4 regions of the Mesorhizobium sp. B2-8-9 genome follow, and region 2 is predicted to be linked to each of the others. Evidence: predicted binding sites of a transcription regulator. Region 2 holds the regulator's gene; each other region holds the start of a gene.
What was found. The regulator PhoB, encoded in region 2, activates phosphate uptake and scavenging genes when phosphate is short. The targets are predictions, from matches to a motif close to TGTCATNNANCTGTCAT.
Positions count from the first base shown of each region.

Region 1: a site for PhoB is predicted at 4,041-4,057, ahead of FJ423_RS13455 (LTA synthase family protein). Genes of this name have one in related genera too.
Region 3: a site for PhoB is predicted at 5,454-5,470, ahead of FJ423_RS30850 (PhoX family phosphatase). Genes of this name have one in related genera too.
Region 4: a site for PhoB is predicted at 6,224-6,240, ahead of FJ423_RS10805 (YdcH family protein). Genes of this name have one in related genera too.

Region 1 is NZ_VFTQ01000009.1:46,883-54,658, reverse strand. Features, by position in the region: gene FJ423_RS13465 (class I SAM-dependent methyltransferase) at 1-690, shown strand, start outside; gene FJ423_RS13460 (NAD(P)/FAD-dependent oxidoreductase) at 597-1,859, shown strand; gene FJ423_RS13455 (LTA synthase family protein) at 2,065-3,990, opposite strand; gene fabD (ACP S-malonyltransferase) at 4,268-5,221, shown strand; gene fabG (3-oxoacyl-[acyl-carrier-protein] reductase) at 5,524-6,261, shown strand; gene FJ423_RS13435 (acyl carrier protein) at 6,460-6,696, shown strand; gene fabF (beta-ketoacyl-ACP synthase II) at 6,731-7,776, shown strand, end outside.
Region 2 is NZ_VFTQ01000041.1:21,483-29,258, forward strand. Features, by position in the region: gene FJ423_RS30505 (response regulator) at 1-350, shown strand, start outside; gene pstS (phosphate ABC transporter substrate-binding protein PstS) at 844-1,902, shown strand; gene pstC (phosphate ABC transporter permease subunit PstC) at 1,966-2,952, shown strand; gene pstA (phosphate ABC transporter permease PstA) at 2,956-3,807, shown strand; gene pstB (phosphate ABC transporter ATP-binding protein PstB) at 3,804-4,607, shown strand; gene phoU (phosphate signaling complex protein PhoU) at 4,628-5,335, shown strand; gene phoB (phosphate regulon transcriptional regulator PhoB) at 5,352-6,041, shown strand; gene FJ423_RS30540 (ROK family protein) at 6,370-7,611, opposite strand.
Region 3 is NZ_VFTQ01000042.1:33,312-41,087, forward strand. Features, by position in the region: gene FJ423_RS30820 (SMP-30/gluconolactonase/LRE family protein) at 48-902, shown strand; gene FJ423_RS30825 (DMT family transporter) at 1,072-1,998, shown strand; gene FJ423_RS30830 (SulP family inorganic anion transporter) at 2,008-3,729, opposite strand; gene FJ423_RS30835 (helix-turn-helix transcriptional regulator) at 3,862-4,131, opposite strand; gene FJ423_RS30840 (phosphatase PAP2 family protein) at 4,223-4,924, opposite strand; gene FJ423_RS30845 (hypothetical protein) at 4,943-5,281, opposite strand; gene FJ423_RS30850 (PhoX family phosphatase) at 5,534-7,531, shown strand; gene FJ423_RS30855 (GNAT family N-acetyltransferase) at 7,586-7,776, opposite strand, start outside.
Region 4 is NZ_VFTQ01000007.1:16,096-23,871, forward strand. Features, by position in the region: gene FJ423_RS10775 (response regulator) at 1-1,866, shown strand, start outside; gene FJ423_RS10785 (sterol desaturase family protein) at 2,099-3,235, opposite strand; gene FJ423_RS10790 (hypothetical protein) at 3,372-3,623, opposite strand; gene FJ423_RS10795 (lytic transglycosylase domain-containing protein) at 3,620-4,480, opposite strand; gene ispG (flavodoxin-dependent (E)-4-hydroxy-3-methylbut-2-enyl-diphosphate synthase) at 4,485-5,735, opposite strand; gene FJ423_RS10805 (YdcH family protein) at 5,975-6,154, opposite strand; gene FJ423_RS10810 (DUF465 domain-containing protein) at 6,394-6,597, shown strand; gene FJ423_RS10815 (IclR family transcriptional regulator) at 6,616-7,416, opposite strand; gene FJ423_RS10820 (transporter substrate-binding domain-containing protein) at 7,581-7,776, shown strand, end outside.

The DNA of each region.
Region 1 (7,776 bases), on a different contig from region 2:
ATCCGGCATCTGGAGCCAGAACTCCTCGACGGCCTCCCGGCTGACGATCCCCGTGCGATTGCATCCCGTCGCGATCTCGTTCGCATCAATGCATTGATGTTCCAGGCCAGGATCATGGCATCGCTGATGCGGCAAAACGTGCAAAAGCCGCCGCTGCGCATCCTCGAAATAGGCGCCGGCGACGGAAAGTTCATGCTGGCGGTGGCGCGGCTGATGGCGCGCCATTGGCCCGACGTCGAGATCGTCATGGTCGACAGGATCGGCTTGATAGGCGAGGACTTGCGCAGCTCTTTCGCTGAATTGGGCTGGCGGGCGCAGCCCGTGACTGCGGATCTGTTCGATTGGACCCAGGACAGGCCCTTCGACCTTGTTTGCGCCAACCTTATCCTCCACCACTTCGACGACATGCGTCTGCAGGAGCTGTTTTCTCGGATGATGACGATGGCCCCGATGCTCGTCGCCACGGAGCCGTTGAGAGCCAAGGTGCCGCTTGTGGCGACGCGGTTCCTGCGATTGATCGGCGCTTGCGCGGTAACGCTGAATGATGCAGCGCAAAGTGTGCGCGCCGGTTTTCGCGGCACGGAACTTTCACAATTGTGGCAACTGTCAGGTGGAACGCCCGTGATGGAGGGCCGCAGAGGCCTGTTTACGCAAGGTTTTGTTGGCGCGAGCACGCTCGACACGAAATGATGCACGACGCAATTGTCATCGGTGCCGGTCCTGCCGGAAGTTCCACCGCCATTGCACTCGCCCAACATGGTTGGTCGGTGGCAATGGTGGAGAAGGTGGCATTTCCTCGCCGCAAGGTCTGCGGCGAATTCATGTCGGGCACCAGCCTTGCCTTGCTCGATCAGCTGGGCGTCGGCGAGAGCTGGCGCGCGGAAGCCGGCCCCGAGATAAGGCGCGTCGGGTTCTTTTCGGGCGATGTCTCGGCGCAGGCGCGAATGCCGAGCGCCAAGACGGGTCTCGGCCGCGCGCTCGGCCGCGATCGTCTGGACACCATCCTGCTGCAGGCTGCCGAACGTGCGGGTGTCGAGATCCTCCAGCCTTGCAAGGCAGTCGCCATCCGCCGGCGCGATGACTTGCAATTTCTGACTGTGGAATCCGACCAGCAACAGAAGCTGCTCAGCACACCCGTCATCATTGCCGCGCACGGATCCTGGGAAACCGGGAAACTTCCGAGCCAGCTTGAAAGAACCAGCCAACCCTCCGACCTTTTCGGCTTCAAGGCGCATTTTACCGGCGCCGCGCTGGCGCCCGATCTGATGCCGCTGCTGGTATTCCCAGGCGGATATGGCGGGATGGTAACTGCGGACAATGGCCGGGTTTCAATCTCCTGCTGTATCCGCCGCGATGTTCTATCCGGGCTGCGCCGGCGCTTTGGGAATATTGCGGCGGCGGATGCGGTCTCGCGCCACGTTCTGGCCTCGTGCCGAGGCGTGCGAACTGCGCTGGCAGGTGCCGAATTGGATGGCCCATGGCTGGCTGCGGGACCGATTCATCCGGGCATCCGGGCCGGCTACGATCAGGGCATCTTCCGTGTCGGCAACATCGCGGGCGAGTCGCATCCTGTCATCGCCGAAGGGATTTCGATGGCGCTGCAATCGGGCTGGCTGCTTGCGCGAGAACTGATCGCATCGGGCAAAGGTCACGAGGACCGCGACGCCGCTGGGCATCGCTACGAACGCGAATGGCGTCGGCAATTCTCGACCCGTCTGCGTGCCGCGGCCTTGATTGCCAAAATAGCGCTTGGGCCAGGTGGCGCGTCGGCCATGCGCGCCGTGATCAAGAATTTTCCGGCCGCTTTGACGCTTGGCGCTCGGCTGAGTGGAAAGGTCCAGCCCGTTCCAGGCTTTTGACGTCTAGTTCGTTTCACCCGTGTCACGGAAACGGCGAAACGCCCTATCTCTTTGTTTTTTATGCAATTCCGGACGGAAAACCGCTCACACTTTTCCTGGAATTGCTCTAAATCGCAGCGACGAAATCTTTCCAAGGCACGGCATCGGAGCATCGTTTCCCGCCACGGACCGGGATAGCCGCGATCGGCTGTGACCGCCGCTCAGCTCAGCTTGTATGCGCAACCAGCCTGTTCACCGTCTCGGGGAAGAAGTCGGGCGCCGAGAGCCGCTTTCCGAACATCATGTCGTATTGGATGAGCCGGAAATCGTTGATCTTCGGATCGATCTGCTTCTGCCTCGCCCAATCCGGCGTTGCTTCGCCCACGGGCGACAGGAGCAGGTTGCGGTCGACCACCCGGTAGTGTTCGCGCAGCGCGCCGAGGAAGCCGGTGTAATAGGGGTGGCTGATGCCTGCCGTGGTCAGGATATGATAGGGCAGGAAGGCCGGGCTCACCGAGCCGATGTTCTCGACCGGACCGGAGCGGTTCGACCAGATAACCAAAGGCGTATCGTGGTGTTCGAGCGCGGCGACCGCCGGCTCCTTGCGCGGCGCGACATTGTCCTTGAGGAAGCCGGTCTCGACATAGACGGGCCCAAGCGGCGGCAGATGGTCGCCGAAGAAGGCGATGATGGTCGGCCGCTGGCGGGCCTTCGCCCAGTCGATCAGGCGCTGCAGGCCGCGGTCGGCGTCGGCCGACCCCTCGGCATAGGAAAGCAGCGATTCCCGCGCCCAGGAACTGATCGGCGCGTCGATCGAATGCGTCGGGTTGTAGTAGCGGTAGGGCTCGTAAGGACCGTGGTTCTGCAGGCTGACGGCGAACAGGAACACCGGATCGTCGCTGGTGTCGGCCTCGCGGATGATCTCGTCGGTCATCGCCGCGTCGGAAGCCAGCGGCCCGCGCTTTTCCATCGGCGGCAGCGTCTCTTCGGAGCGGAAGTCGTTGAAGCCGAAATCGGCATAGACGGCGCCGCGGTTCCAGAACCAGTTGGTGCCGGGATGGATGGCGCGCGCCCGGTAACCCTGGCTCTTCAGGAAGGTCGCCAGCGACGGGGTCGGGGTGCGCACATATTGCTGATAGGGGATCGAGCCGGCCGGCAGGAAGGCGTTGGAAAAGCCGGTCAGCGCCTCGAACTCAATATTGGCGGTCATGCCGCCGAACTCGGGCGAGAACATCGAGCCGGAGCGCAACGCCCTGACCGTCGGGATAGGGTCGGGCTTGATGGTGACGCCGGGCAGGTGCGTCGGATCCCAGAAGGATTCGCTCATCACCACCACGATATCCGGCTTCTCGTCCGGCATGGAAGCGGCGGCGTCGGGGCGCTGGATCGCGGCCATCGTCTTCTCGGAATAGCCGGGCGGCGCCGCGACATGCGCCATCGGCACGTTCATCGCGAAGGCCAGCGCAAAGCCGTTGGAGGCGTAGTTCTCCTTCTGGTCCCACATGATCGGGATGATCTGCAGCCGGTCGCGCGTCCACGAGAAGGTGGCGTAGTCCATGATCGAGACGAAGAAGGCGAGCAGCGGCACGGCAAGCACCAGCCGCGCCAGGCGGCCCTTGCGGCTGAGGATGGGCACTCGCCGGCGCCAGGTCCGCCAGCCGTAGACGAGCAGCGTCAGACCGCCGACGATGCCGACCGCCAGCATGACGGCCGTCCACGGGCGCTCGCGCACCAGGAGCGGCATCAGCGCCATGATCTGGCGGGCGAACAGGAAATCCGTGGGATAGAGCGGGTCGCCGAGGTAACGCGATTTCTGGTGGCCGACAAAGGCCAGCGCCAGCGTCAGCGGCGCCACGATCATCAGGCTCTGGTGGCTTCGGCCGAGTATGGCGTCCAGCCCGAGCAGCACCAGGGCGAAGACGATGATGGTGGTCCAGCCCGGCTTGAAGGGCTGCAGGAAGAAATCGACCGTACCGAAGAAATCGCCGCGCACGATCCATTCGATCGCGAAGACGAGCAGGGCCGCCGCCAGAACTGTAGTCAGGCCGTAACGTACGGTCGGCCAGGCTCGTCCGGGCAGATAGCCGGTGGACGGATCGTCTTCCAAAAAGCCCGGCACGGGCTTGGCCGCGCCTTTTCTGATCCTTGCCACTCTGTTTTCCCCCGGCCCACGCAACACGCCTTCCACGCCCGTCACGCTTCTGTCATCGAAGTGTCACGCAAAGCTAGCGCCTGTGGCGGAAATAAGAAGAGCCAGCAAACCAAACGTGAGCGGTTTTCATCAGGTGTGATCGCCAAAAAGCCTTTCGGAACAGGGAGTCGGCTACCTTTTCCGGCTGAAATGAGGGCCGAAGAGGCGCCCGCGGGCTTGACTTGGCCGTCCGCCTTGCGCCAGAGGCAGGGAAAAATCAGCCTCTGGAGTGACTTCAATGGCCGTCGCATTCACCTTTCCGGGACAGGGCAGCCAGGCCGTCGGCATGGGCAAGGATCTCGCCGATCAATTCCCGGAAGCGCGCCGCGTCTTCGAGGAAGTGGACGCCGCGCTCGGCGAAAGCCTGTCGAAATTGATCTGGGAAGGGCCGGAAGAGACGCTGACACTGACCGCCAACGCCCAGCCGGCGCTGATGGCGGTGTCGCTGGCGGCGATGCGGGCGCTCGAGGCGCGCGGCTTCTCGCTGAAGGACAAGGTGGCCTATGTGGCCGGCCATTCGCTGGGGGAATATTCCGCGCTTGCCGCGTCCGGCTTCGTTTCGGTGGGCGACGCCGCCAGGCTCTTGCGCACCCGCGGCAACGCCATGCAGGCTGCGGTGCCGGCCCGCGAGGGCGCCATGGCCGCGATCATCGGGCTGGAACAGGCCGACGTCGAGGCCGCTTGCGCCGAGGCAGCTCGCGAGGTCGGCAACGGCTCCGTCTGCCAGGTCGCCAACGACAATGGCGGCGGCCAGCTGGTGATCTCCGGCGCCAGGCCGGCGGTCGAGCTGGCGGCGAAGCTGTGCACCGAAAAAGGCGCCAAGCGGGCGCTGATGCTGCAGGTTTCCGCCCCCTTTCATTCGGCGCTGATGACGCCTGCCGCCGACATAATGCGCGAGGCGCTGGCCGGTGTCGCGAAATCCGCGCCGGTGGTTCCGATCGTCTCGAACGTCACCGTAACCCCGACCAGCGACCCCGATGAGATCGTCCGCCGCCTGGTCGAGCAGGTGGTCGCCCGCGTACGTTGGCGAGAGACGGTGGAATGGTTTGGCGCCAACGGCGTCGCGAGCCTCTATGAAGTCGGCGCAGGCAAGGTGCTGTCGGGCCTGGCGCGCCGCATCAACCGCGACATCGCCACCGGCGCCGTGGGCACGGCGGCGGAAGTCGAGGCCGCGCTGGCGGCTTTGGGGTGAGGCCCCGTTTTCGTCATTCTAGGGCGGAGCAAGGAGCGAAGCGACGCAGCGCAGACCCTAGAATCCATGCCGTGACTTGGAAGTGCCGCCGCGGTGCAGAATTCTGCTCCGTTGCATCCTTCGGCCAATGTCACGGCATGGATCCTCGGGTCTACGCGTCCGCTTCGCTCCCGCTCCGCCCGTGGATGACGACGGGAAGGAGGCCTTCGCCAATGTCCGACGCTTGTCTAGCGTGACTTGGACGATATGACGTATACGGAACGCGACTGCTTGCAGCCGTCTGGAAAAATGAGGTTGAAGATATGTTCGAACTGACCGGCCGGAAGGCGCTCGTCACCGGCGCATCGGGAGGCATCGGCGAGGCGATCGCCAGGGTGCTGCACAGCCAGGGCGCGATCGTCGGCCTGCACGGCACCCGTGTGGAGAAGCTGGAAGCCTTGGCGGGCGAATTGGGCGACCGCGTAAAACTGTTTCCGGCGGACCTGACGAACCGCGACGCGGTCAAGGCGCTCGGCCAGAAAGCGGAGGCCGATCTCGAGGGCGTCGACATCCTGGTCAACAATGCCGGCATCACCAAGGACGGCCTGTTCGTGCGCATGTCGGACGCCGACTGGGATTCGGTGATCGAGGTCAACCTCACCGCTGTGTTCCGGCTGACCCGCGAACTGACCCATCCGATGATGCGCCGCCGCCATGGCCGCATCATCAACATCACCTCGGTGGTCGGCGTCACCGGCAATCCCGGCCAGACCAACTACTGCGCCTCCAAGGCAGGCATGATCGGCTTTTCCAAGTCGCTGGCGCAGGAGATCGCCACCCGCAACATCACCGTCAACTGCGTCGCCCCGGGCTTCATCGAATCGGCCATGACCGACAAGCTCAACGACAAGCAGAAAGAGACGATCATGGCCGCGATCCCGACCCGGCGCATGGGCACCAGCGTTGAAGTGGCGTCCGCCGTCGCTTATCTCGCCTCCAACGAGGCGGCCTATGTCACCGGCCAGACCATTCACGTCAACGGCGGCATGGCAATGATCTGAGGCGGGGCGGGCGCCTGTGAAAACAGCCATTTCGGCTTGGACGCCCGTCATTTTTCGTGTAATGCGGCCCGCAACCCGGCGGTTCGGGCAAAAACCGGTCCTGTGGCGTTGCGTTGCCCGCAAGACCATCTTTCAGCTTGATTAGCGGCATTCCGCCCGCTAACGAAGATAGACAACCTAAGACGAGGATTGCCCCAAATGAGTGACACCGCAGAGCGCGTCAAGAAGATCGTCATCGAGCATCTCGGCGTCGATGCCGACAAGGTGACGGAGCAGGCGAGCTTCATCGACGATCTGGGCGCGGACAGCCTCGACACGGTTGAACTCGTCATGGCGTTCGAAGAAGAGTTCGGCGTCGAGATTCCGGACGATGCGGCCGAGACCATCCTCACCGTCGGCGACGCCGTCAAGTATATCGACAAGGCCTCGGCCTGAGTTCTTTCGCAGGCATAACCGGGGAGGACCTGCGATGAGGCGTGTCGTCGTCACGGGCCTTGGCCTGCTTTCGCCGTTCGGCATGGGCGTCGAGCATAGCTGGCGGGAATTGCTCTCCGGCCGCAGCGCCTGCCGGCGCGTCACCGAATTCGAGGTGGACGATCTTGCCTGCAAGATCGCCCACATCATTCCGCGCGGCGACGGCTCGAACGGCACCTTCAATCCGGAGGCTGTGCTCGAGCCGAAGGAACTGCGCAAGATCGGCGAGTTCATCCTCTACGGCATCGCGGCCGCCGACGAGGCGCTGGCCGATTCCGGCTGGAAGCCTGAGACACATGAGGACCAGTGCGCCACCGGCGTTCTGATCGGCTCCGGCATCGGCGGCATCGACGGCATCGCCGAGAACGCGATGATCCTGAAGGAACGCGGCCCGCGCCGCATCAGCCCCTTCTTCATCCCCGGACAGATCATCAATCTGGTTTCTGGCCAGGTTTCCATCCGCCACGGCCTGAAGGGCCCGAACCATGCGGTGGTCACTGCATGCTCGACCGGCGCGCACGCCATTGGCGACGCCGCCCGGCTGATCATGTGGGGCGATGCCGATGTGATGCTGGCCGGCGGCGCCGAGGCGCCGGTGACCCGGCTGTCGATTGCCGGCTTCGCGGCCTGCCGGGCGCTGTCCACCGAGCGCAATGACAGCCCCGAAACAGCGTCGCGTCCTTATGATCGCGACCGCGACGGCTTCGTCATGGGCGAGGGCGCGGGCGTCGTCGTCCTGGAAGAGCTGGAGCACGCCAAGGCCCGCGGTGCCAAGATTTATGCCGAGGTCACCGGCTATGGCCTGACCGGCGATGCCCACCATATCACCGCGCCGGCCGAAGATGGCGATGGCGCCTTCCGCTGCATGATGGCGGCGCTGAACCGGGCGAAACTCTCGCCGGCCGACGTCGACTACATCAACGCGCACGGCACCTCGACCATGGCCGATACGATCGAGCTCGGCGCCGTCGAGCGGCTGGTCGGCAATGCCGCCTCGAAGATCTCGATGTCGTCGACCAAGTCGTCGATCGGCCATCTGCT
Region 2 (7,776 bases):
TCACCCAGATTCTTGGCGAGACCGGTTACCGCTTCGAGATCGTCGGCAACGGCCGCAAGGCGCTCGACGCCTTCGGCAGGCTCAATCCGCGCATGATCCTGATGGATGTATCGATGCCGGAAATGAACGGGCTGGAGGCGACGGGCGCGATCCGCCGGCTCGAGGAGGACATGGGCACGCATGTGCCGATCGTCGGCGTCACCGCGCATGCACTGAAGGGCGACCGCGAACGCTGCCTGGAAGCCGGCATGGACGATTACCTGCCGAAGCCGATCAGTCCGCGGGCGCTGCTCGAAAAGCTCGAGCGCTGGCTGGGTTCGGACGTCGAGACCCGGCGCAACGCCGGTTAAAACGAATTTGGCGGGCAGGACGGCGGCAAGGGGCTGACGCATGCGTATGGTGCGATCGCACCATACCAAAGCAAGCGCCAAGCTCGGACAATCATGACATTGATTCCGCTCTTCGGTTACGGGCGGGAGCAGCGACCGCCGACAAGAAACAGCGTCGACTCTACCCCAACGGACCCTGTTTTCGGCGATGGCCAGGCCATGATCCGCTCTGGCTTACAGGCAACGCACTCTCGTCCGGATTTTATTTCCCGGCGGCCGTCATCCGGCCGCCGGGATAAATTTTGTTTCAAAAGTCAGACAAGTTGCTGATTTCCGCGGCAAACTCCGTCCGGCCCTTCGAGGCCGCTGCGGAACCCTTCCGAGCATCCTCGTCCAGACGTTACCGGGCTGACACGAAACTGTCATGCGACTGTAATAATCGAGGGCTATTGCGCTGACCGGGCGCCGATACAACGGGTGCCGAAAGACCATCTTCCGAACAGGAGCAGGCCACATGAGACATTTCATCCGCTCTGCGGCCGTTGCAATTGCAATGGCTGCGGCATCAACCCTTAGCATGGCCGCCGCGATGGCAGCCGACATTTCCGGCGCTGGCGCCACCTTCCCCTATCCGATCTACGCGAAGTGGGCCGACGCCTACAAGAAGGAGACCGGCATCGGTCTCAACTACCAGTCGATCGGCTCCGGCGGCGGCATCAAGCAGATCAAGGCCAAGACCGTCACCTTCGGCGCTTCCGACGCGCCGCTGAAGGGCGAGGATCTCACCTCCACCGGCCTCGCGCAGTTCCCGATGGTGATGGGCGGCATCGTGCCGGTCGTCAACCTCGAAGGCATCAAGCCGGGCGAGCTGGTGCTCGACGGTCCGACGCTCGCCGACATCTTCGCCGGCAAGATCACCAACTGGAACGACGAGGCGATCAAGAAGCTCAACCCCGACGTCAAGCTGCCCGACCAGGCGATTGCCGTCGTCCACCGTTCGGACGGCTCGGGCACCACGTTCAACTTCAGCTACTACCTGGCCGACGTCAGCGCCGACTGGAAGTCGAAGGTCGGCGTCAACACCGCGCTCGAGTGGCCGGTGGGCATCGGCGCCAAGGGCAATGAAGGCGTTGCCAACAACGTGTCGCAGACCGGCGGCGCGATCGGCTATGTCGAATACGCCTATGCCAAGCAGAACAAGCTGACCTACACCGACCTGATCAACAAGGACGGCAAGAAGGTCGAGCCGACCGCCGCCGCGTTCTCGGCCGCTGCGGCCAATGCCGACTGGAGCTCGCAGCCGGGCTACGGCGTCATCCTGGCCAACCAGGCCGGCGCCGAATCCTGGCCGATGACCTCCGCCACCTGGATCCTCGTCTACAAGAAGCCCGACGACGCCGCGGCGACGACCGAAGCGCTCAAGTTCTTCGCCTGGTCTTATGCCAAGGGCGACGAGCTGGCCGCCGGGCTGGACTATGTTCCGATGCCCGAGGCGGTCGTGAAGAGCGTCGAGGAAATGTGGAGCAAGGACATCGTCGACGCGAACGGTAAGCCGCTCTACTCCGGCATGTAATTCCCGCAAAATAGGGAGGGCGTCTACGGCGCCCTCCTGTCTCTTCGAAATGCGAGGGGCTAAATGACAGCCGTTTCCGAAGCCGCGACATCGTCCGCCATGCGGACCAGAGAAGCGACGGTGCGCCGCTTCGCCGTCACCGACATGGTTTTCCGGACGGCGACGCGCCTTTCCGCCATCCTCGTGCTCGTTCTGCTCGGCGGGGTCGCGATCTCGCTGGTCGCCGGATCGTGGGAGGCCCTGTCGAAGTTCGGCTTCTCCTTCCTGACCACCGAATCCTGGAACCCGGTCACCGAGAATTTCGGCGCGCTCGCGCCCATCTACGGCACCATCGTCACTTCGGCCATCGCCATTCTCATCGCCGTGCCGATCGGCATCGGTATCGCCATCTTCCTGACCGAGCTTTGTCCGCGCCCGCTCAGGCGTCCGATTGGCATCGCCGTCGAGCTGCTCGCCGGCATTCCCTCGATCATCTACGGCATCTGGGGCCTGTTCGTCTTCGCGCCGTTCCTGCAGACGACTGTGCAGCCCTTCATCATCAGTCTTTTCCACGGCATACCGGGGCTCTCCAGCCTGTTTGCCGGTCCGCCCTACGGCATCGGCTTGCTGACCTCGTCGCTGATCCTCGCCATCATGGTGCTGCCTTTCATCACCTCGATCACCAAGGACGTGTTCGACACGGTGCCGGCGGTGCTGAAGGAATCGGCCTACGGCATCGGCTGCACGACCTGGGAAGTGACCCGGCGCGTGACCATCCCCTATACCCGCATCGGCATCATGGGCGGCGTCATGCTCGGCCTCGGCCGCGCGCTCGGCGAGACGATGGCCGTCACCTTCGTCATCGGCAACGCGCACCGCATCAGCGCCTCGCTGTTTGCGCCGGGCACGACGATCTCGGCGACCATCGCCAACGAATTCACCGAAGCCGACGGCAACCTCTATACATCCTCGCTGGTATCGCTCGGCCTGATCCTGTTCATCATCACCTTCATCATCCTCGCGCTCGCACGCTACATGCTGTTGCGCATCGATAGCCGCACAGGAGCCTGACCGATGTCGACTGCCGCATCGCTTCACCAAAGCCGCAAGCGCAAGAATGCCGTGATGATGACGCTGTGCGTCGTCGCGGCGGGCATCGGGCTGGCCTGGCTGGCGCTGATTCTCGGCGCCCTGCTCTACAAGGGGCTTTCCGGGGTGTCGCTCTCCGTGTTCACGGAAATGACGCCGCCGCCCGGCGATGCCGGCGGCCTGCTCAATGCCATCTACGGCAGCATCGTCATGACGATCATCGGTATCGTCGTCGGCACGCCGATCGGCGTGCTGGCCGGCACCTACATGGCCGAATACGGACGCTTCTCGAAGCTTACGACGGTGGTGCGCTTCATCAACGACATCCTCTTGTCGGCGCCTTCCATCATCATCGGCCTGTTCGTCTACGAGCTGATGGTGCGGCCGATGGGGCACTTCTCGGCGATTGCCGGCGCGGTCGCGCTGTCGATCCTGGTGATCCCCGTCGTGGTGCGCACCACCGAGGACATGCTGAACCTTGTGCCCAACGCGCTGCGCGAAGCAGGCACCGCCATCGGAGCACCGCGCTGGGTAGTGATCCGCTCGGTTGCCTATCGCGCGGCGCTCTCCGGCATCGTCACCGGCATCCTTTTGGCGATTGCCCGCATCTCCGGCGAGACGGCGCCGCTTCTCTTCACCGCGCTCAACAACCAGTTCTGGTCGAGCAATCTCAATGCGCCGATGGCCAGCCTGCCGGTAACCATCTTCCAGTTCGCTCTCAGCCCCTACGAGGAATGGCAGCAACTGGCCTGGACGGGCGCACTCATAATCACCCTGACGGTTCTCGGGCTGAGCATCATCGCCCGCAGCCTAACCGGACGCAGAGAGGACAGATGAAACCGATGTTGTCCACCGACCTGAACGCAGCCGACACGACCGTCGAGAAGGCCAAGATCGAGGTCAAGAACCTCAATTTCTACTATGGCCAGTCGAAGGCGCTGAAGGACATCAACCTGTCCCTGCCCGAGCGCAGCGTGACCGCCTTCATCGGCCCGTCGGGCTGCGGGAAGTCGACGCTGCTGCGCGTGCTCAACCGCATCTACGAGCTCTATCCGAAGCAGAGCGCCGAGGGCCAGGTGCTGCTCGACGGCAAGAACATCCTCGACCGCTCGCAGGACCTCAACCTGCTCAGGACCAAGATCGGCATGGTGTTCCAGAAGCCGACGCCGTTCCCGATGTCGATCTACGAGAACATCGCTTTCGGCGTCAGGCTCTATGAGAAGATCAGCAAGGCTGAGATGGACAGCCGCGTCGAGCAGGCGCTGAAGCGGGCAGCACTCTGGAACGAGGTCAAGGACAAGCTCAACGCCAGCGGCCTCAGCCTCTCGGGCGGCCAGCAGCAGCGCCTGTGCATCGCCCGTACCGTTGCTGTGAAGCCCGAGGTCATCCTGCTCGACGAGCCGGCCTCGGCGCTCGATCCGCTGTCGACCGCCAAGATCGAGGAACTGATCGACGAGCTGCAGGCCGACTACACGATCGTCATCGTCACCCACAACATGCAGCAGGCGGCGCGCGTGTCGCGGCAGACGGCGTTCATGTATCTGGGCGAGCTGGTGGAGTTCGACCGGACCGAGAAGATCTTCACCTCGCCCCGCGAAAAGCGCACGCAGGACTACATCACCGGCCGCTTCGGCTGAGCTCATACGAGGACATCATCATGGCCGAACATACCGTCGCTTCCTTCGACGAGGATCTGAGGCAGATCAGCCGGCTCATCAACGACATGGGCGATCTCGCCGCCTCCATGGTCGGCGCTTCGACCAAGGCCCTGCTCGAGACCGACAATGCCATGGCGCAGCGCGTCGTTTCCGACGATGCCATCATGGACGCGCGCCAGCGCGAGCTCGACGACCGCGCCATCACGCTGATCGCCAAGCGCCAGCCGATGGCCGACGACCTGCGCAACGTGGTCGGCTCGATCCGCATGGCGGGCGACCTCGAACGCATCGGCGACCTCGCCAAGAACATCGCCAAGCGCGTCGGCTCGGTCGGCGTCAGCGCCGCGCCGCGTGACCTCACGCATTCGATCGATTCCATGGCGCAGCTGGTGCTGATCCAGGTCCAGGCCGTGATCCAGGAATATACGGTGGGCGACGCCACGGCGCTGGCCAAGCTTCGCAATGACGACGAGCGCATCGACGTCAAATACACATCCGTCTTCCGGGAGCTCCTGACCTACATGATGGAAGACCCGCGCAACATCACCGCTTGCACGCATCTTCTGTTCTGCGCCAAGAATCTCGAGCGCATCGGCGACCATGTGACCAACATTGCCGAGAACGCCTATTATGTGCTGACCGGCACGCAATTGCCCGCGAATCGTCCCAAGCAGGACGAGACGACAATGTCGGCGCCGGCGGCCTGACGAAGGGTACCTGCCAATGATCGCGCCACGCATCATGGTGGTGGAGGACGAGGAGCCGCTTGGGGTGCTGCTCCGCTACAATCTCGAATCCGAGGGTTACCAGGTCGAAGTGGTGACCCGCGGCGACGAGGCCGAAATCCGCCTTCAGGAAAACGTTCCCGACCTGCTCGTGCTCGACTGGATGGTGCCGGCGGTTTCCGGCATCGAGCTCTGCCGGCGCCTCAGGATGCGGCCCGAGACCGAGCGGCTGCCGATCATCATGCTGACCGCGCGGGGCGAAGAAAGCGACCGTGTGCGCGGCCTCTCGACCGGCGCCGACGACTATCTGGTCAAGCCGTTCTCGACGCCGGAGTTCATGGCGCGCGTCAAGGCGCTGCTGCGCCGCGCCAAGCCGGAGGTGCTGTCCAGCGTGCTCAAAGTCGGCGACATCGTGCTCGACCGCGAGTCGCACCGCGTCTACCGCAAGAAGAGCGAGATCAGGCTCGGCCCGACCGAGTTCCGGCTGCTGGAATTCATGATGCGTCATCCCGGCCGGGTGTTCTCGCGCAGCCAGCTGCTCGACAATGTCTGGGGCGAGACGATCTATATCGACGAACGCACCGTCGACGTCCATGTCGGCCGCCTGCGCAAGGCAGTCAACAACGGCCGCATGCCGGACGTCATCCGCACCATCCGCGGGGCGGGTTACGCGATCAGGGAAGATTAGGGCTAAGGCGCCGAGGCGCTGACGGATTCTGTCTCCAGCGTCGGATCGCGTGCATTGGCGGTTAGTCGAGACGCTTGTGCTTCGTCATCCACGGGCGGAGCAAGGAGCGCAGCGACGCAGCGCAGACCCGAGGATCCATTCCGTGATGTCGATGCGTTGCGACAGTCCAGAATTCTGTGCCGCTGCGCTCGACGCGGGAGGTGGCGGCATGGATTCCAGGGTCTCCGCGACGGAGCTTCGCTCCTGCTCCGCCCTGGAATGACGAAGCTGCGGGGCCTTCGCTAATTTCAAGCGTCTGCTGCTGTCCCCGGACCTCTTCAAGGCTGCCTCAGGCCACGTTCTTTCCCGTCCCCGCTCTCGCCTGGCCTCCGGGTGCGAAAATCTCCTGGTCGACGAAGGTCAGCGCACGCATGGCGCAGCCTTCGCGGATCAGCGGCAGTTCGTTCGGCTCGGTGTCGAAGGAGATCGATTCGGAGTGCTGGCCGCCGGCCGTCTGGGCGATCGCCTCGCGCAGCGCCGGCTCGATCAGGTCGAAGGCGGCCGCGCTGACGCCGACCATGGCGACGGGCGCCGGGTCGATGAGAGCGAACAGGCTGCCGAGACCGAAACCAAGCGCTTCGCCGGCCCGGCGGTAAGCCTCCCGTTCGGGGCCGTCCCTCTCGCGCGCCTTCGCGGCAAGGGCCCGCATGTCAGCGTCGCCGACGTCGACCGGCTCGGCGTCCTCGCTCATTTTCATGGCGCTGCGCCAGATCGCATAGTTGCCGGCATAGGCCTCGACGCAGCCGCGGCGGCCGCAGCGGCAAAGCGCCCCGCCCGGGCGGTGAATCATGTGGCCGAACTCGCCGCCGGAGGAATGCGTGCCGGTGAACAGCGCACCCTTGAGCACGAGACCCATGCCGATGCCGTGCGACAACAGGATGGCGATGAAGTCGTCGCGATAGCGCTCCGGGTCGCGCCATTGCAGCGCCACCGCCATCATGTTGCAGTCGTTCTCCATGGTGGCGGAGATGCCGAACTCCTTCTCTAGGATGTCGGCGAAAGGAATGTCGGTCAGCGGCGTTATCGGCGACCACAGCATGGAGCGCGCATGCGAATCGGTGATGCCCTGAATGCCCATGGCGATGCGGGCGACGCTGCCAATGTCGAGGTCGGGATCCTGCAGCCGGCGCCGCACGATCGCCACGCATTCGCCGATCAGCTCGTCGCGGGGCATAACAAGCGTGTCCAGGCGCTGCTGCTCCTCGGCAACAACTTGGCCGGCATAGTCGATCACGGCGACCGACAGGAAGTTCAGAGACAACACCACGGTCAGCACCGCGGCGGCTTCAGGGTTCAGCGCCAGGCCGATCTGCGGCCGGCCGCGTTTCAACGCCGTCGGCTCGCTGGCCTTGCTTTCGGTGAGAATGCCCTCCTGGATCAGGTCGGCGGAGATCGCCGAAATGGTCGAGTGGCTGAGCCCAGTGGTGGCGGCAATTTCGGTTCGTGATGGCTGACCGGCGCGGCGTACCGCCGAAATCACCATGGCGCGGTTGCGCCGGCGCAAATCGTCGTGGCGGATTCCGACCGACATCGTCTCGCACGTCCTCCCCAATCATCGCGGCCTTGTGATAATGCCATGGCCTGTCGCTGACACGCTAGGGATTGTGGCAGAAGCCAGGGGCCATGTCATTATTTATTGCGGATACCGAAAAAAATGCCTGAGCCCATCAAAACCCATCAGAATCTCGGTTGACAG
Region 3 (7,776 bases), on a different contig from region 2:
AAGTATCGAAAATCCTAGCTCTCTGCCGTCATCACAGGAGAGCACCCATGAAACACCTCGTCGCTTCAACCGTCTTCGCCGCCATCTCCGTGTCCGCCGTGCAGGCCGGCGAGCTCTGGCGCGCCACCGGCTTCGAGCAGCCGGAATCCGCGCTTGTCGATGCCGCCCACAACCGCATCATCGTCTCCAACATCGTCGGCAATCCCGGCGCGGCGGACGGCAATGGCTATTTGTCGCTGCTGTCGATGGACGGCAAGGTCATTTCTCGTCACTGGTTGGAGGGCTTGGACGCGCCCAAGGGCATGGCGATCGCCGGCGGCAGGCTCTACGCCGCCGATATCACCAAGGTCCGCGTCGTCGATCTCGCCAGCGGCAGGCTTGTCGAGACCGTCGATGTGCCCGGCGCCGTTTTTCTCAACGACATGACCGCCGACAGTGCCGGCAAGGTCTATGTCAGCGACATGCTGGCCGACACGATCTACCGCATCGACGGCGACAGGCCGGAGCTGTTCGTCAGGGATGCGCTGCTCGCCTCGCCGAATGGCGTGTTCGCCGATGGCGGCAGGCTGATCGTCGCGTCCTGGGGTAAGGGCATCAACAGGACCGATTTCAGCACCGCCGAGCCCGGCGGCCTGCTGTCGGTCGACCTTGCCACGAAGAAGATCACGCCGCTGCCCGGGGCCCAAAAATTCGCCGATCTCGATGGCGTCATCGCCATTGGCGACACCATCTACGCCACCGCCTACATGACCGGCACGCTCTACAGCTACAAGCCCGGCGGCGCGCCGACGGTGGTAGCGCAGTTCAAGCCGGGCAGCGCCGATATCGGCACGGACGGTAATGCGACCATCTATATGCCGTTGATGGGCGAGGGCGAGGTCGCGGCGCTGTCAATGGATTAAGCATGTCGTGGCGGAGAGCATTGCAACGCCGGCGGGACAGCGTTTCGCATCTCGGCACTCAGCGATGAGGCGAGCTTTTCGCCTCGCCGCTCGATATTGGACCGCCATGTCGGTGCGGCTGCCATCTGGTTTCGCCACCCGCTCCGGACTATTCGGCGGCAACCCTCATGTGAGCAAAGCCGTGAACACATCCAGCCTGAACGGCGCCGTTTCACCGACGATCCCGGTGCTCGTCTGCGCGCTGGCGATCTTCCTGCTGTCGGGCATGGATGCGGCGATGAAGTCGCTGGTCATCGCGGTCGGCGTCTACAATACGGTGCTATGGCGCAGCATGGTCGCGATCGTGGTCGCGGGCGCGGCCTGGTCGATGGGGCCGCGCTCGAAACCGACCCTCCCGGTGCTCGGTCTGCATGCGCTGCGCGCCGTCATTGTCGGCACCGTCCTAGTCTCGTTCTTCTGGGGTCTCGCCAGGCTGCCGCTCGCCGAAGCCATAGGCCTGAGCTTCGTCGCGCCTTTGTTTGCACTTTTCCTCGCCGCATTGCTGCTGGGCGAGCGCATAAGGCGGCAGGCGGTGTGGGCGTCGCTGGCCGGCATCGCGGGCGTCTTGATCATACTGGCCGGCCAGTTCGGGCAGGCAGGCCATTCGCAGGATGCGCTTTGGGGTACGGTCGCCGTGCTCGTATCGACGGTCTTCTACGGTTACAATCTGATCCTCGCTCGACGACAGGCACTTCTGGCCAAGCCGGTCGAGATCATGCTGTTCCAGAATATCTTCGTCGGGATCATCCTTGGTTGCGCGGCGCCCTGGCTTGCGATCGCGCTGCCGAGAGAACTTTGGCTCCCCTTGGCAGGCGTTGCGATGCTGTCGCTTGCCGGCCAGTTCCTGATGAGTTGGTCCTACGCCCGCGCCGAAGCGCAATATCTCATCCCGACAGAATACTCGGCCTTCATCTGGGCGATCGCGCTCGGCTGGTTCTTCTTCGGCGAGAAGGTGGCCTGGACCACGCTGGCGGGCGCATGTCTCATCGTCGCCGGCTGCCTGATCGCCGCACGGGCCAGCCCCAAGCTTGCCGAGCCGATCGAAGCGACCGTTTGAGCAGGGCGCCTACGCCGTCTCCGCTTTTCCGCCCAGCTGCGCCCGCGCGTCACGGATCGAGGCTGCATAGGTCACCAGCGGCCGCTTGACGCCATGGCTTATCAGGGTGCGCCTGACTTGCGACGAGGCGCCCGCGATGATGAAGCGTCCTCCGGCGCGCCTTGCGTTGTTCGCCGTGCTTTCGATGACGTTTGCCGCGGTCGAATCGAGGAAGGGCACAGCCGAGCAATCGAGGATGAAGTTCCTGTGCTGGTCGGCGATACGGTCCAGCACGGTCGCGATCGTTGCCGCAGCGCCGAAGAAGAACGCCCCCGATATGCGATAGATGACGGTATCCGGATCGGTGGCGGCGGCGAGGTCATAGGCAACGCGCCCGCCATTTGCGGCGTCGGCGCGGTCCTCCGTCACCGGCGGGACATGTGCCTCCACCTCGACCGAACGCGCCATCCGCCCGATGAACAGCAGAGCGCCCAGCGCAAAGCCGACCACGATGCCGGCAGTGAGGTCGCGGAAGATGACGAGTCCGAAGGTAACCAGAAGCACCAGGGCGTCGCCCCAGGACGATCGGATCAGCGCCAGGAAGGCGGGCTTCTCCACCATGTTCCAGGCCACCGTGGCCAGCACCCCGGCAAGCGCCGCCAGCGGGATGTAGCTGGCAAGCGGCGCAGCCACCAGCATGAACAGCAGCAGGAAGGCGGAATGGAATATTCCCGACAACGGTCCATGCGCGCCCGCGCGGATGTTGGTCGCCGTGCGCGCGATCAGTCCAGTCACGCAGATCCCGCCGAACAGCGCCGAGCCGATATTGGCGATGCCCTGTGCCACCAGTTCGCAGTTGGAGCGGTGCCGTCGTCCGGTCATACCGTCCGCGACCACGGCGGAAAGCAGCGATTCGATTGCTCCGAGCAGAGCGAAGGAAATTGCGTCGGGCACCACGGAGACGAGCTTCTGCGCATCCAGCGCCGGAAGAGCCGGATCCGGCAACATCCGCGGAATGCCACCGAATTGCGTTCCGATCGTCTCTACGGGAAGACCGAGAAGCGTCGTCGCCAGCGAGGCCGCCGCCACCGCGATCAGGAGGCCCGGCCACGAAGGGCGCCAGCGCTTCATGGCCACGATGATCCCTATCGTCAGCGCGGCGAGCGCAATGGCCGCCGGGTTTGCCGTTCGGGCCGCCTTGCCGAGCGCGATAAGCCGCGGCAGCAGGTCGCCTGGCTCCTTGCCCGGCAGCGTCAGGCCGAACAGGTCGTGCAACTGGCTGGACAGGATGATGACGGCGATGCCCGCGGTGAAACCCACCGTCACCGGATACGGAATGAACTTCACATAGGCGCCGAGCCTCAGATAGCCGGCCGCGAGCAGGAAGACGCCGGCCATGAGCATTGCCAGGATCAGCCCGTCGACACCGTGCCGGTCGACCGTCGAGGCCACGACCACGATGAAGGCGCCAGCGGGCCCGCCGATCTGGAAACGGCTGCCGCCAAGCGCGCCGACTATGAAACCGCCGATGATCGCCGTAAACAGTCCGCGCTCGGGCTCCACATGCGAGGCGATCGCGATCGCCATCGACAGCGGCAACGCCACGATGGCGACCGTCAGGCCGGCGATCACATCGGCCCTCAGCTGCTTGAGGTGGTAGCCCTCGCGCAGCACCGTCACCAGCTTTGGTGTAAACAGCTCGGCGAAGGTCGGCCGTGCTTGGTGGTGAATTGCCCGCCCCGCCTGATCCATGAACTGCTTCCGCTCCACAGGGCGGCGGGATCGTCGGCTGGATGTCGGCGGTCGCCGTCGCGATAAACCGTTGCGACGCCGCATCGCTGCCCGAAAACCGGCAACGGTTCCCGAGACGGACACGGTCGCGGCTCAGCCCTGCGGGTTCTGCGCCACGGTGGCCTTGAGGCGCACGCCCCTGCCGCCGCGTTCGCTGGTCTGGTTCTCGCCGATCAATTCCACCCCGGCCTCATCGAGGGCATGGATGACCTTCATCAGCGTGTCGACGACGCCTCGCACAACGCCCTCGCTCGCTTCCATGCGCTGTATCGTCGGAAGCGAGACGCCGGCGCGCTCGGCAAGCGTTCGCTGGTCGATACCGGCCAACGCCCTTGCGGCGCGCATCTGCGCAGCAGTGATCATCGGCCAGAACCTTTGTCTGAGTCTGCGATACCAATGGATAATACAATCATAGTGATGTTTCAAGTATCATCTAATATGGGTGAGACATTGGTTATTCGCTATCCTTGACGACTTTGCGTCGCTGCAGCAGCCGCGCCGCAAGCCAGCACAGCATGGCCCAGGCAAAACCTGCGCACCAGCCGGCAAGCACATCGGACGGCCAGTGCACCCCGAGATAGACGCGGCTGGCGCCGACCAGCACGGTGGTGAGCAAGGCGAGGCAAAGCACGAAGACTTTCGTCCTGCGGTCCGGCAGGAAGCGGGCCGCCAGGGAACCGAGCGTCAGATAGGTCACCGCCGACAGCATCGCGTGGCCGCTCGGAAAGGACAGCGACGTCTCGTTGACGAGATGCGAGACGAGATCGGGCCGCGGCCGGTCGACCTCGAGCTTGAGCAGGCTCGAAAGCACTTGCCCGCCGGCGACGGCCGCGAACATGAACAGGGCTGTCGAGGGCCTGCGGATCAGGAGCAGATAGGCGATCGTCGCCGTCGTGATCAGCGCCAGCACGGCCGTGCTGCCCAGCGCGGTGATGTCGCGCACCGCGCCCTCCAGCCAAAGCGGGCCGATCGGGCTATCCGGCTGCCCGGCGCGGCGGAAGGCGAGCAGGATCTCCGTATCGAAGGTATGCGGCGTCGTGGCGCGCGCCACCTCCATGAGTTCCACCAGGCCCCACAGCCCGCCGGCGATCACCAGCCCAGCCAGCAGCACCGGGAATTCCAACCTGTTGAGGAGCGCGTTGGCGGTCGATTTCATTCGAGCCCTCAGGTCCAGCTACAGCCGCTGCATATAGGGCCCGAGCGTGATCAGCGCGACCGCGGCGATCGCCAGCACCATGCCGATCGCCTGCAAGGCATTGAGCCGTTCGCCGAAGAAGGCGAGCGCCACGACATTGACCGCGACGAGCTGGATCACCGCCGACAGGCTGAACGATACCGACATGCCGAACTCGCGCACCAGTCTCAGCATGATCAGATTGCCGGCCGAGTAGAGCGCCAGCGTCAAAAGGAGCTTGGCCAAGCTCGGCGCCATCCCCCATTGCTTGGCCGCCGTCGCCGCCAGCAGGAATATCACGGTCGAAATGCCGAGCTGCGCCAGTCCCCAGAAACTCACCTTGCCGTCCCTTTTTTGAAGCGCCGTCGTCACGCCGGCCAGCCCTTGTTTCCGAAGCGGGCGATGCCGTCAAGCTGACCGCAGCGAAGCGCGGGCGCTCAAGGGACTGAAGCCGGGTGTCGCAAAAGCCGCCGCGAGCCGGCAAACAACTATTGCGGTTCTATCACGGCAGTGTCACGAAAATGTGATCGGCGCGCTTTAGGGGTCGAAAGGTCAAAATCCCCAGCCACTCAGAAGCCAGAGGACAAACTCATGACCGTGACCCCTGAGACCCGTTTCCGGACCAGCCAGCTCGAGGAAAATGACGGCCCGCCGGTCAACCCGACCGACAACAGCACCATGGGCGAGATCATCGCCGCGCGTTTCTCGCGCCGCGGCTTTCTCATGGGTTCGCTGGCCGTGTCGGCCATCGCCGCCACCGTCAGCCCGCTGGCGCTGATTGCGGCCGACGAGGCGCGCGCCGCTGAGGCTTCGGCCTTCAAGTTCGACGAGCTCGAAGCCGGCATCGACGACAAGCACCATGTCGCGCCCGGCTATGACGCCGACGTGCTGTTGCGCTGGGGCGATCCGCTGTTTGCCGATTCCCCCGACTTCGATCCGCTGAAGCAGTCGGCCGAAGCCCAGGCAAGACAGTTCGGCTACAACAACGACTATGTCGGCTATATTCCGATCGACGGCTCGGCCGAGCACGGCCTTCTGGTCGTCAACCACGAATACACCAATCCGCATCTGATGTTCCCCGGCATCGTCTCGGTCGTCGAGAAGGACGGCAAGAAGAAGGCCGAGGTGGCGCCGCTCTCGAAGGAGCAGGTCGATGTCGAGATGGCCGCGCATGGCGGCACCATCGTCGAGATCCGCAAGCAGGACGGGAAGTGGCAGGTGGTGCGCGACGGCAAGCTCAACCGCCGCATCATGTCGACCACCGAGATGGCGCTGTCCGGCCCGGTCGCCGGCCATGACCGCGTCAAGACCAATGCCGATCCGTCCGGCACCAAGGTCTTCGGCACGCTCAACAACTGCGCCGGCGGCGTCACGCCCTGGGGCACCTATGTGATGGCCGAGGAGAACATCCACGGCTATTTCTCGGGCGAATTGCCGGAAGGCCACAGGGAAGCCGCTAATTACAAGCGCCTCGGCATTCCGGAAGGCGCTTATGAGTGGGGCGCGCATTACGATCGCTTCAATCTTGCCAAGGAGCCGAACGAGCCCAATCGCTTCGGCTGGATCGTCGAGGTCGACGTCAACGATCCGAACTCGACCCCGAAGAAGCGCACCGCCATGGGGCGCTTCAAGCATGAGGGCGCCGAATCGATCGTCGCCAAGGACGGCCGCGTCGTCTTCTATCTCGGCGACGACGAGCGCTTCGACTATGTCTACAAATTCGTCACCAAGGGCATTTTCAACCCGAACGACCGCGCCGCCAACTTGGACCTGCTCGATGACGGCACGTTGCATGTGGCCAAATTCGCCGAGGACGGCTCGGTCGAATGGATGCCGATCGTTTTCGGTCAAGGCCCGCTGACGGCGGAGAACGGTTTTGCTTCCCAGGCCGACGTTCTCATCGAAACGCGCCGCGCCGCCGACCTGCTCGGCGCCACCAAGATGGACCGGCCGGAGGACATCCAGCCCAATGCCGGCAACGGCAAGGTCTATGTCATGCTGACCAACAATTCCAAGCGCAAGGCCGAGCAGGTCGACGCCGCCAATCCGCGCGCCGAGAACGCTTTCGGCCACATCATCGAGATCGTCGAGGATGGCGGCGACTTCGCCGCCACCAAAGGCAAATGGGAAGTGCTGTTGAAATGCGGCGATCCGTCCGTTGCCGATGTCGGCGCCACTTTCTCGACCGCGACCACCGCCCATGGCTGGTTCGGCATGCCGGACAATTGCGCCGTCGATTCGGCCGGGCGCCTGTGGGTCGCCACCGACGGCCAGGGCCCGAAGGCCACCGGCCGCACCGACGGTCTCTGGGCGGTCGATACCGAGGGCGCCGCGCGGGCAACGTCGAAACTGTTCTTCCGCGTGCCGATCGGCGCCGAAATGTGCGGCCCGCTATTCGCGCCGGATGACCAGACAGCTTTCGTCGCCGTGCAGCACCCGGGCGACGGTGGCGAGGACTGGGAAGGTTTTGGCCGCCCATCCTATTACGAGGACCCGTCGACCCGCTGGCCGGACTTCAAGCCGGACATGCCGGTGCGGCCGTCCGTCGTTGCGATTACGAAGCAGGGCGGCGGCAAGATCGCCGTGTGACCTCTTGTAGCCGAGACGTCGAGAGGGAGGGTTTCGATCAAATCCTCCCTTTCGTCACTCCGCGCGTTGGACCATGGCCATGTTCATCTTGCTTCTCAAGCGGAAGCCGATGGACTCGTAAAGCCTGATCGCCGCAGCGTTGCTGTCATAGGCGTGCAGGTATGGAACGTCGCCGCGTGCCGCGATCCGTCCGGCCGCGAACACCGACAGCAGGCGGGCAAGGCCGCCGCCGCGGAAATCCGGAT
Region 4 (7,776 bases), on a different contig from region 2:
AATGACCTTTTCGCCCAGCCGATGCTGGTGAAGGTGCGCACCGCGCTCGACGAGGAGCGCCGCCTCGCCGATGCTTCCAGCGACCGGCTGCTCCTGTGGGCGAGCGGCCTGCTGTTCGCCGTGCTCGCCATCGCGGCGTTTCTGATATTCCGGCCGATGGAGAATGCGATCCGCCGCGCCTTCGCCGAGACCGCCGCATCTTTGTTCAAGGCCGAGGCCGCCGACCGCGCCAAATCCGAATTCCTTGCCAATATGAGCCATGAGATCCGCACGCCGATGAACGGCGTTCTCGGCATGGCCGAGTTGCTTGCCAAGACGGAGCTGACGCCGCGCCAGAAGACCTTCACCGACGTCATCGTCAAATCCGGCAACGCGCTGCTCACCATCATCAACGACATCCTCGATTTCTCGAAGATCAATGCCGGCCAGCTGACGCTCGACCCCGCCCCTTTCCGCCTCGCGGAGGCGGTCGAGGATGTGGCGACGCTGGTGTCGGCGCGCGTTGCCGAAAAGAACCTCGAGCTCATCGTGCGCGTCGACCCGCGCCTGCCGGCCTTCGTCGTCGGCGATGCCGGGCGCTTCCGCCAGATCGTCACCAACCTGCTCGGCAACGCCGTGAAGTTTACCGAGAAGGGCCATGTCCTGATCGATGTCGGCGGCGATGTCGTCGACGGTGTGGTCCAGCTCAAGGTCCGCGTCGAGGACACCGGCATCGGCATTCCAGCCGAAAAACTGCAAAGCGTGTTCGAGAAATTCGCCCAGGTCGACGGCTCCTCGACCCGCCGCCATGAAGGCACCGGCCTTGGCCTCGCGATCGGCGCGCGGCTTGTCGACCTGATGGGCGGCAAGATCGGCGTCGAAAGCGAGATCGGCCGCGGCTCCGTGTTCTGGTTCGCCGTGCCGCTGCCGGCGCATAGCCAGCAGGCGCGTGACGAGCTGGTGCCGGTCGATGTCACCGGCGCCCGTGTGCTGGTCATCGACGACAATCCGGTCAACCGCGAGATCCTGCTGGAGCAGCTCAGAAGCTGGAGCTTCGACTGCGCGGCCGCCGAAAGCGGCGCGGTCGGCCTCGCTTTCCTCGACCGCGCCTGCCAGCTCGGCGCCTCGGTCGACTGCATCATCCTCGATTACCAGATGCCCGGCATGAACGGCGCCGATGTCGCCAGAGCCATCGCCGCCGACAGCCGCCTCTCTTCCATCCCCGTCGTGCTGCTCACCTCGGTAGACCAGGTCGATTTCGGCCGCATGGTGATCGATTTCGGCATCGTCGCGCATCTTACCAAGCCGGCGCGTTCGGCGGTGCTGCTGGGCACCGTGATTGCCGCCATCCAGAAGGCGCGCACGCAAGGCGCCAAGGCGCATTTCGTGCGCGAGCCGGTCGCGGCCCAGGCGGCCCCGCCGGCCTTCACCGTCATCCGCGGCCCGTCGGTGTCCGTGCCGGCGGCGCCGGAATCGACGGCAGCGCCGAGCGGCCCGATCGATATCCTGATCGCCGAGGACAATGACGTGAATCAGCTGGTCTTCGGCCAGATCCTCAACGGTTTCGGTCTCAGCTACCGCATTGCCGGCAATGGTCGGACGGCTGTCGAGATGTACCGCTCGCTGCGCCCGCGCCTGGTGCTGATGGACGTCTCCATGCCGGAGATGAACGGCTATGAGGCGACGCGCGCCATCCGCGCCATCGAAGCGCAGAACGGCGATCACACGCCGGTCATCGGCGTCACCGCGCATGCGCTAAAGGGCGACCGTGAAAAATGCATCGAGGCCGGCATGGACGACTATCTGCCGAAGCCGGTCTCGCCCGACCGCCTCGGCGCCAAGATCGGCACCTGGCTCAGCGAGACCGTGGCGGCGAAGACGGCTTAAGCGTCAGGCGCCAGGTGCGTTCGGCGGCCACCGCCGAGTTCCTTCGCGCCCCCCTCTGCCCTGCCGGGCATCTCCCTCACTTGGGGGAGATCGGCAGTTCCGGCGCTTCGCCCATCCCTTGGAGATTGGCGAAAGCAAACGTGGCGGCCAATCTCCCCCCTTGTGGGGCAGATGTCCGGCAGGACAGAGGGGGCGCTGTCCCGCCGACTCTGAACCAGCTCTTTTCGAGCCTTCAGCCCCGCCGGAACGGATACAGGAATTGCCGCCAATATCCTTTCGGCACCGGATGGCCGTGAATGCCATAGCCCTTCGGCCAGCGTCCCTCGGGCAGATGATAGGTGCCGAATAGCCGGTCGAGCAGCGGGAAATGGATGGCGAAGTTGACGTCGATCGCCTCTTTCTCGAGGCCGTGATGCCAATGATGGAAGCGCGGTGACACCAGCACCTTTTCCGCCGGACCGAAGCTCGTTCCGATGTTGGAATGGATGAAGGACGAATAAACGTAGACGATCAGGATATAGGCTTGGATCGCCGATTCATCGAAGCCGAGCACGAACATCGGCGTCGCCGTCAGGCTGCGAAGAACGATGATTTCCAGGAAATGCATCCGCGCGCCGGCAATCCAGTCCATCGACTTGGCCGAATGATGCACGGCATGAAAATTCCACAGGAACGGGATGCGATGGAAGGCCCGGTGTACCCAATATTGGGCAAGATCGGTCAGGAACATCACCGCCAGCAGTTGCACGACCCAGGGCAGATCGTGGACCCAGGCGCGCACCGAACCGAGGCCGGCTTGCGCGTTGACGAAATTGGACGGCGCGAGCGTCAGGTAGGTCAATATCTGAACCAGCAGCGACGAGACCAGGTAATAGAACAGGTCCTCGCGCCATTCGTCGCGGAACACGGTCTGGCTCTTGTTGCGGGCAAAGATGCGTTCGAGCGGGACGAACAGCACGCCCATGAACAGGACATTGAGAATGAAGAAATCAAGGCCGAAGAACACGCCGTCGACATGCAACTCGTGACGCACCGGGAGCATGCCGATGAGCGAGGCCAACAGCACGGTGACCATAGCCGCCACGCCGAGCGTCTTTTCCCGGCGCAGCATCATGCTCAGGATGGCCAGGACGTAGCCCGAGATAAGCACGAAATAGAGGACCGGCTTGAAGAACAGCATCTGGTGGATCGGAGCAAGGTCCGGCATCGAGGTCAGCGTCGGATAGCGCAATACGATGACCATCAGGAGGCCGGTGATCCCGGCAAGCAATGCGATCGAGCCGGACAGCCAGCCGGACCCGAACGGCCGCTTGGTGCGCGGTGTTTCGAGCTCACCGATCACCCTTTTAAGGAAATTCCCCTCCGGCATGATGCTCCCCCCTATGTGATCCGAATAAAAACGCGCCCTGGAAAACACTGTGCCCGCTCTTACTATGGCAAAGCGCAATAAGATTTGAACGCCACCGCCCTGACAAGCGGATTCTCGTCGCAACATTAGCAATTGGCTATCGGCGTTGTTGACGGCCGGGAAGCTCGCGTCCCCGCCAGGAATGCAAGTCGCTACAATTTAAATCGCTGCTGGATGAGGCGGGCGCATTCGCCGGCATCAGCCGGCTGGTGTCGAGCTCAAGGTCGTAGGCGACACCCCGGTGCACGCGTTCGAATTGCCAGCGTGCAAGTCCGGGCAGTCGGTCTGCACGCCGGCTTTCGCGCGTTTCGAGCACCTCTTGCGGCCCACTGTCCTGGCGTTGCGTCACCGATTGCGCAGCACCACGCAGGCGCCGCCGACGCTTTGCAGCTTGTCGCAGATGCCGTTGGCCTCGCCGCGCGTATCGGCGCCGATCCTGACCGCGTAGATGCCGCGCCGGCCGATCGGCGTGCGAACCCGGCTCACCACCGGGTCACGGCTGGCGAGCAAAGCCGGGAACCGGCCCCTGACCCGCAGCCACTGGCCGATCGCCGCCGAGCGGCGGAAATTGCCCGCCACCTGCACGCCCCACGGCTTCACGTTGATCGAAGCCATGGCGACGGTCCGCGACATGATCACCGGCAGCCTGCGGCAGGCAACCGCGAAGCTCATCTTCGGGTCGAGCGGCTGGACGGTGCCGGCATAGGACTTGTCCGAGAACTTGTCGACGGGCTCGCCCATGACGTCGAAGACATAGCTTTCCGTTTCCATCGGCAGGAAGCCGCCCGAGGCGAGCCAGCGCGACACGCGGTTCTCGCCGGCATTGTAGGCCGCGGCCGCGAGCCCGAGATTGCCATAGCTGACCTTCATCTCGGCGAGATATTTCGCCGAGGCCGGGATGGCCTGCCCGATGTCGAAGGGATCGGCGAGCCCGCGCATCTTCGCGGTGCCCGGCATGAATTGCGCGATGCCTTCGGCGCCGACCGGGCTCACCGCGCCCGGATCGAAGCGGCTCTCCTTCCAGATCAGCCGGGCGAAGAAATCCTTGGGCAGCCCGTTCTGTTGGGCCTGGGTCTCGATCAGATCGCAGACGCGGGAAATCAGGCGCTTGGCGGCCGACTTCGACTGCGGCGGATCGGCGAATGCGTGTGTCGCCGGGATCAGCACGAAAAACAAGAGCAGCGTTGCCTTCAGGAAACGCCGCATCGGTTCATTCCGCGGCGGCTTTGCCGTGCCCGTACCGCTGCTCGATATAGTCGCCGACCATCTTCTCGAAATCCTGCGCGATCGAGGGCCCGCGCAGCGTAGCAGCCTTCTTGCCGTCGATGAAGACAGGCGCCGTCGGCGTCTCGCCAGTGCCGGGCAGCGATATGCCGATATCGGCGTGCTTGGATTCGCCGGGACCGTTGACGATGCAGCCCATCACCGCGACCTTGAGATTCTCGACGCCGGGATATTTCTCGCGCCACACTGGCATGTTCTTGCGGATATCGGCCTGGATGCTCTGGGCAAGTTCCTGGAACACGGTGGATGTGGTGCGGCCGCAGCCGGGGCAGGCCGCGACGATAGGCACGAACTGCCGGAAGCCCATGGTCTGCAGAAGTTCTTGCGACACCTGCACCTCGCGCGTGCGGTCGCCATTCGGCTCCGGCGTCAGCGAGATGCGGATCGTGTCGCCGATGCCCTGCTGCAAGAGGATGCCCATCGCGGCGGAAGAAGCGACGATGCCCTTGGTGCCCATGCCGGCTTCGGTGAGGCCCAGATGCAGCGCATGATCGGAGCGGGTGGCAAGCTCGGTGTAGACGGCGATCAGGTCCTGCACACCGCTGACCTTGGCCGACAGGATGATCTTTTCGCGGCCAAGCCCGATCTCTTCCGCCATCTCGGCCGACAGGATCGCCGACTGCACGATCGCCTCGCGCGTGACTTCCTGCGCGGTGAGCGGCGAGCCCTTCGCCTGGTTGTCGTCCATCAGCCGGGTCAAAAGCTCCTGGTCGAGCGATCCCCAATTGACGCCGATGCGTACCGGTTTGTCATATCTGATCGCCATCTCGACGATCGCGGCGAACTGGCGGTCCTTCTTGTCCTTGAAGCCGACATTGCCCGGATTGATGCGGTATTTGGCCAGCGCTTCGGCGCAGGCCGGATGATCGGCGAGCAGCTTGTGCCCGATATAGTGGAAGTCGCCGACCAGCGGCACGTCGATGCCGAGCCGCAACAGCCGCTCATGGATGCGCGGAACCGCCGCCGCGCTCTCGTCGCGGTCGACCGTGATGCGCACGATCTCCGAGCCGGCACGATGCAGCGCCGCGACCTGGGCGACGGTCTGGTCGACATCGGCGGTGTCGGTGTTGGTCATCGATTGCACGACGACCGGAGCGCCGCCGCCGACCATCACGCCGCCGACCGATACGCCGACCGACCGGCGACGCGGGAAGGGAGAAGAAAAATATCCGGTCATGCCGGCCGCCTTCATTTGGGAGTTTCGGCATGAGGTGGCGGAGCAAAGATGGCTTGTCAATGGCAAGCGGCGGGCCAGCCTGCAAATCGGCTAGAGCCGTGCGGGAAATAACAACCGGTCCGACCGCAAGATTTGCGGCCAGCTTTCCGTCAATTTCAGTTAAAAGCACCGGCCCGGTGGCATTTCTTGCCACCGGAAATTCACCGCGGCGGGTTGCGATGATGGTGCCTGGAAGAGCTTCAGTGTGTCGTCGGACTAGCTTTCAGCTTTTCAATCTCGTCCTTGATTGCCAGCTTGCGTCGCTTGAGATTCACGATTTCGAGGTCGTCGACCGAAGGATGGTTCATCGCATCGGTGAGCTCGCGCTCGATATCACCGTGTTTCCGCTGCAACTCGTCAAGATGGGATGCAAGAGACATGAATGGTTCTCCCTTTCATGGTTTCCTCGATTGCAGCCGTCGCAGGAGCCTCCACCGCAGGTTGCGACTGTGACGGCACCATGACAGTTTGCCACCAACCGATCTCGATGTCGAATGCCACGTGGTAGCATTCCACGACAAAGTGAAATGTGGTAAGGGCTGCGCGCCGGTCACAAACCCGCAAGTCACGGCCCCGCCCAAACAGCCCGATTGGGCGATGCATACGCAGACGGTAGATAATGTCCGAACAGGAACAGGCTGAAATACGCCTCGAATATTCCCGGCTCAAACAAGAACACGCCGATTTCGACGCCGCCATCAACGCGATGATCGCCACCGGCTGCGACCCGCTTCAGATCCAGCGCATGAAGAAGAAGAAGCTGATGCTGAAAGACCGGCTGTCGGTGCTGGAAGACCGCATCATTCCCGACATCATTGCCTGAGCGGATCGCCCCGCGCCGTCAAGAGATCGATAGCCGTGCCGCGCGTTCGCGCAGCAGCGCGAGAAGTTCGCCGGTCCGTTCTTCGGACGTGTCGATCGGCACCACAAGGCACATAGTCGCTTCGACCTTGCCTGGCGCAGAGAACACCGGCGCCGCAAGGCATTTGGTGTAGGCATCGACCAGGCCTGACGTGACGCAATAGCCGGTGATGCGCGCCCGCGCGATATCGTCGATGAAATCGTCGAGTTCGAGCTTGCGGCCGTCCGGCAGCACGAGGTCGTCTCGCGTGACCATCGCTTCGATCCCGCCGCGGTCGAGGCCGGCAAGCAGCAGCCGGCCGGAAGCAGTCCAGGGCAGCGGGATCTGCAGGCCGGTGGCCGAACTGATGCGGAATGGCCTGGTGCCCGGGCTCGAATGGACGATCGTGTAGCGGCCGCTCTGCAGCATGCAGAGTTCGGAGGTCTCGCCGGTCTCGCGCGACAGCGTGTCGACCTCCTGGCGGCCGCGCCTGAGCAGGTCGTTGCCGCGCATATAAGCCATTCCATAGAGATAGAGCTTCTTGCCGAAATAGACGCGGTTGCCGTCGCCAGCCATTTCCAGCAGCCCGGCTTCGACCAACTCGCGCACCAGCGTATAGGTCGTCGAGCGCGGCGCGTTGAGCCCTTTGGCCAGGTCGCCGATGCCGATCGCACGCTGGTTGGCGTGCAGGAATTCCAGGATGTTCAAGGCCCTGTTGAGCCCCTTCTCGCGCGAGCCCGCCGGCCGCTCTTCATCCGCACCGTCGCTTGGCCACTCGGTCAGGGTTTCACGCTCTTGCATTGTCGATTCCTAGTGCTAGTATCTGTCTTGTACAGGATACACACGTCTCTTGTAAGAGACAATCGCTGATTGCGACGCGTATCTCTGCTGCATTGGGGAACACACCATCAAAGGAGGTCGCCGTGAACGACACATCCGGCAGACGTAATTTTCTGAAACTGGGAATGGCGGGCCTGGCCACCGCCGGCGCGCTCACCGCCATCAGCGCCGAGAAGGCGGCGGCGCAAGCCGCGTCCGACAGCGTGCTGCGCACTGCGCTCGATCGCGGCAAGCTGATCGTCGGCACCGGCAGCACCAACGCGCCGTGGCATTTCGAGAACGATGCCGGCGAGCTGGTCGGTATGGACATCACCATGGGCC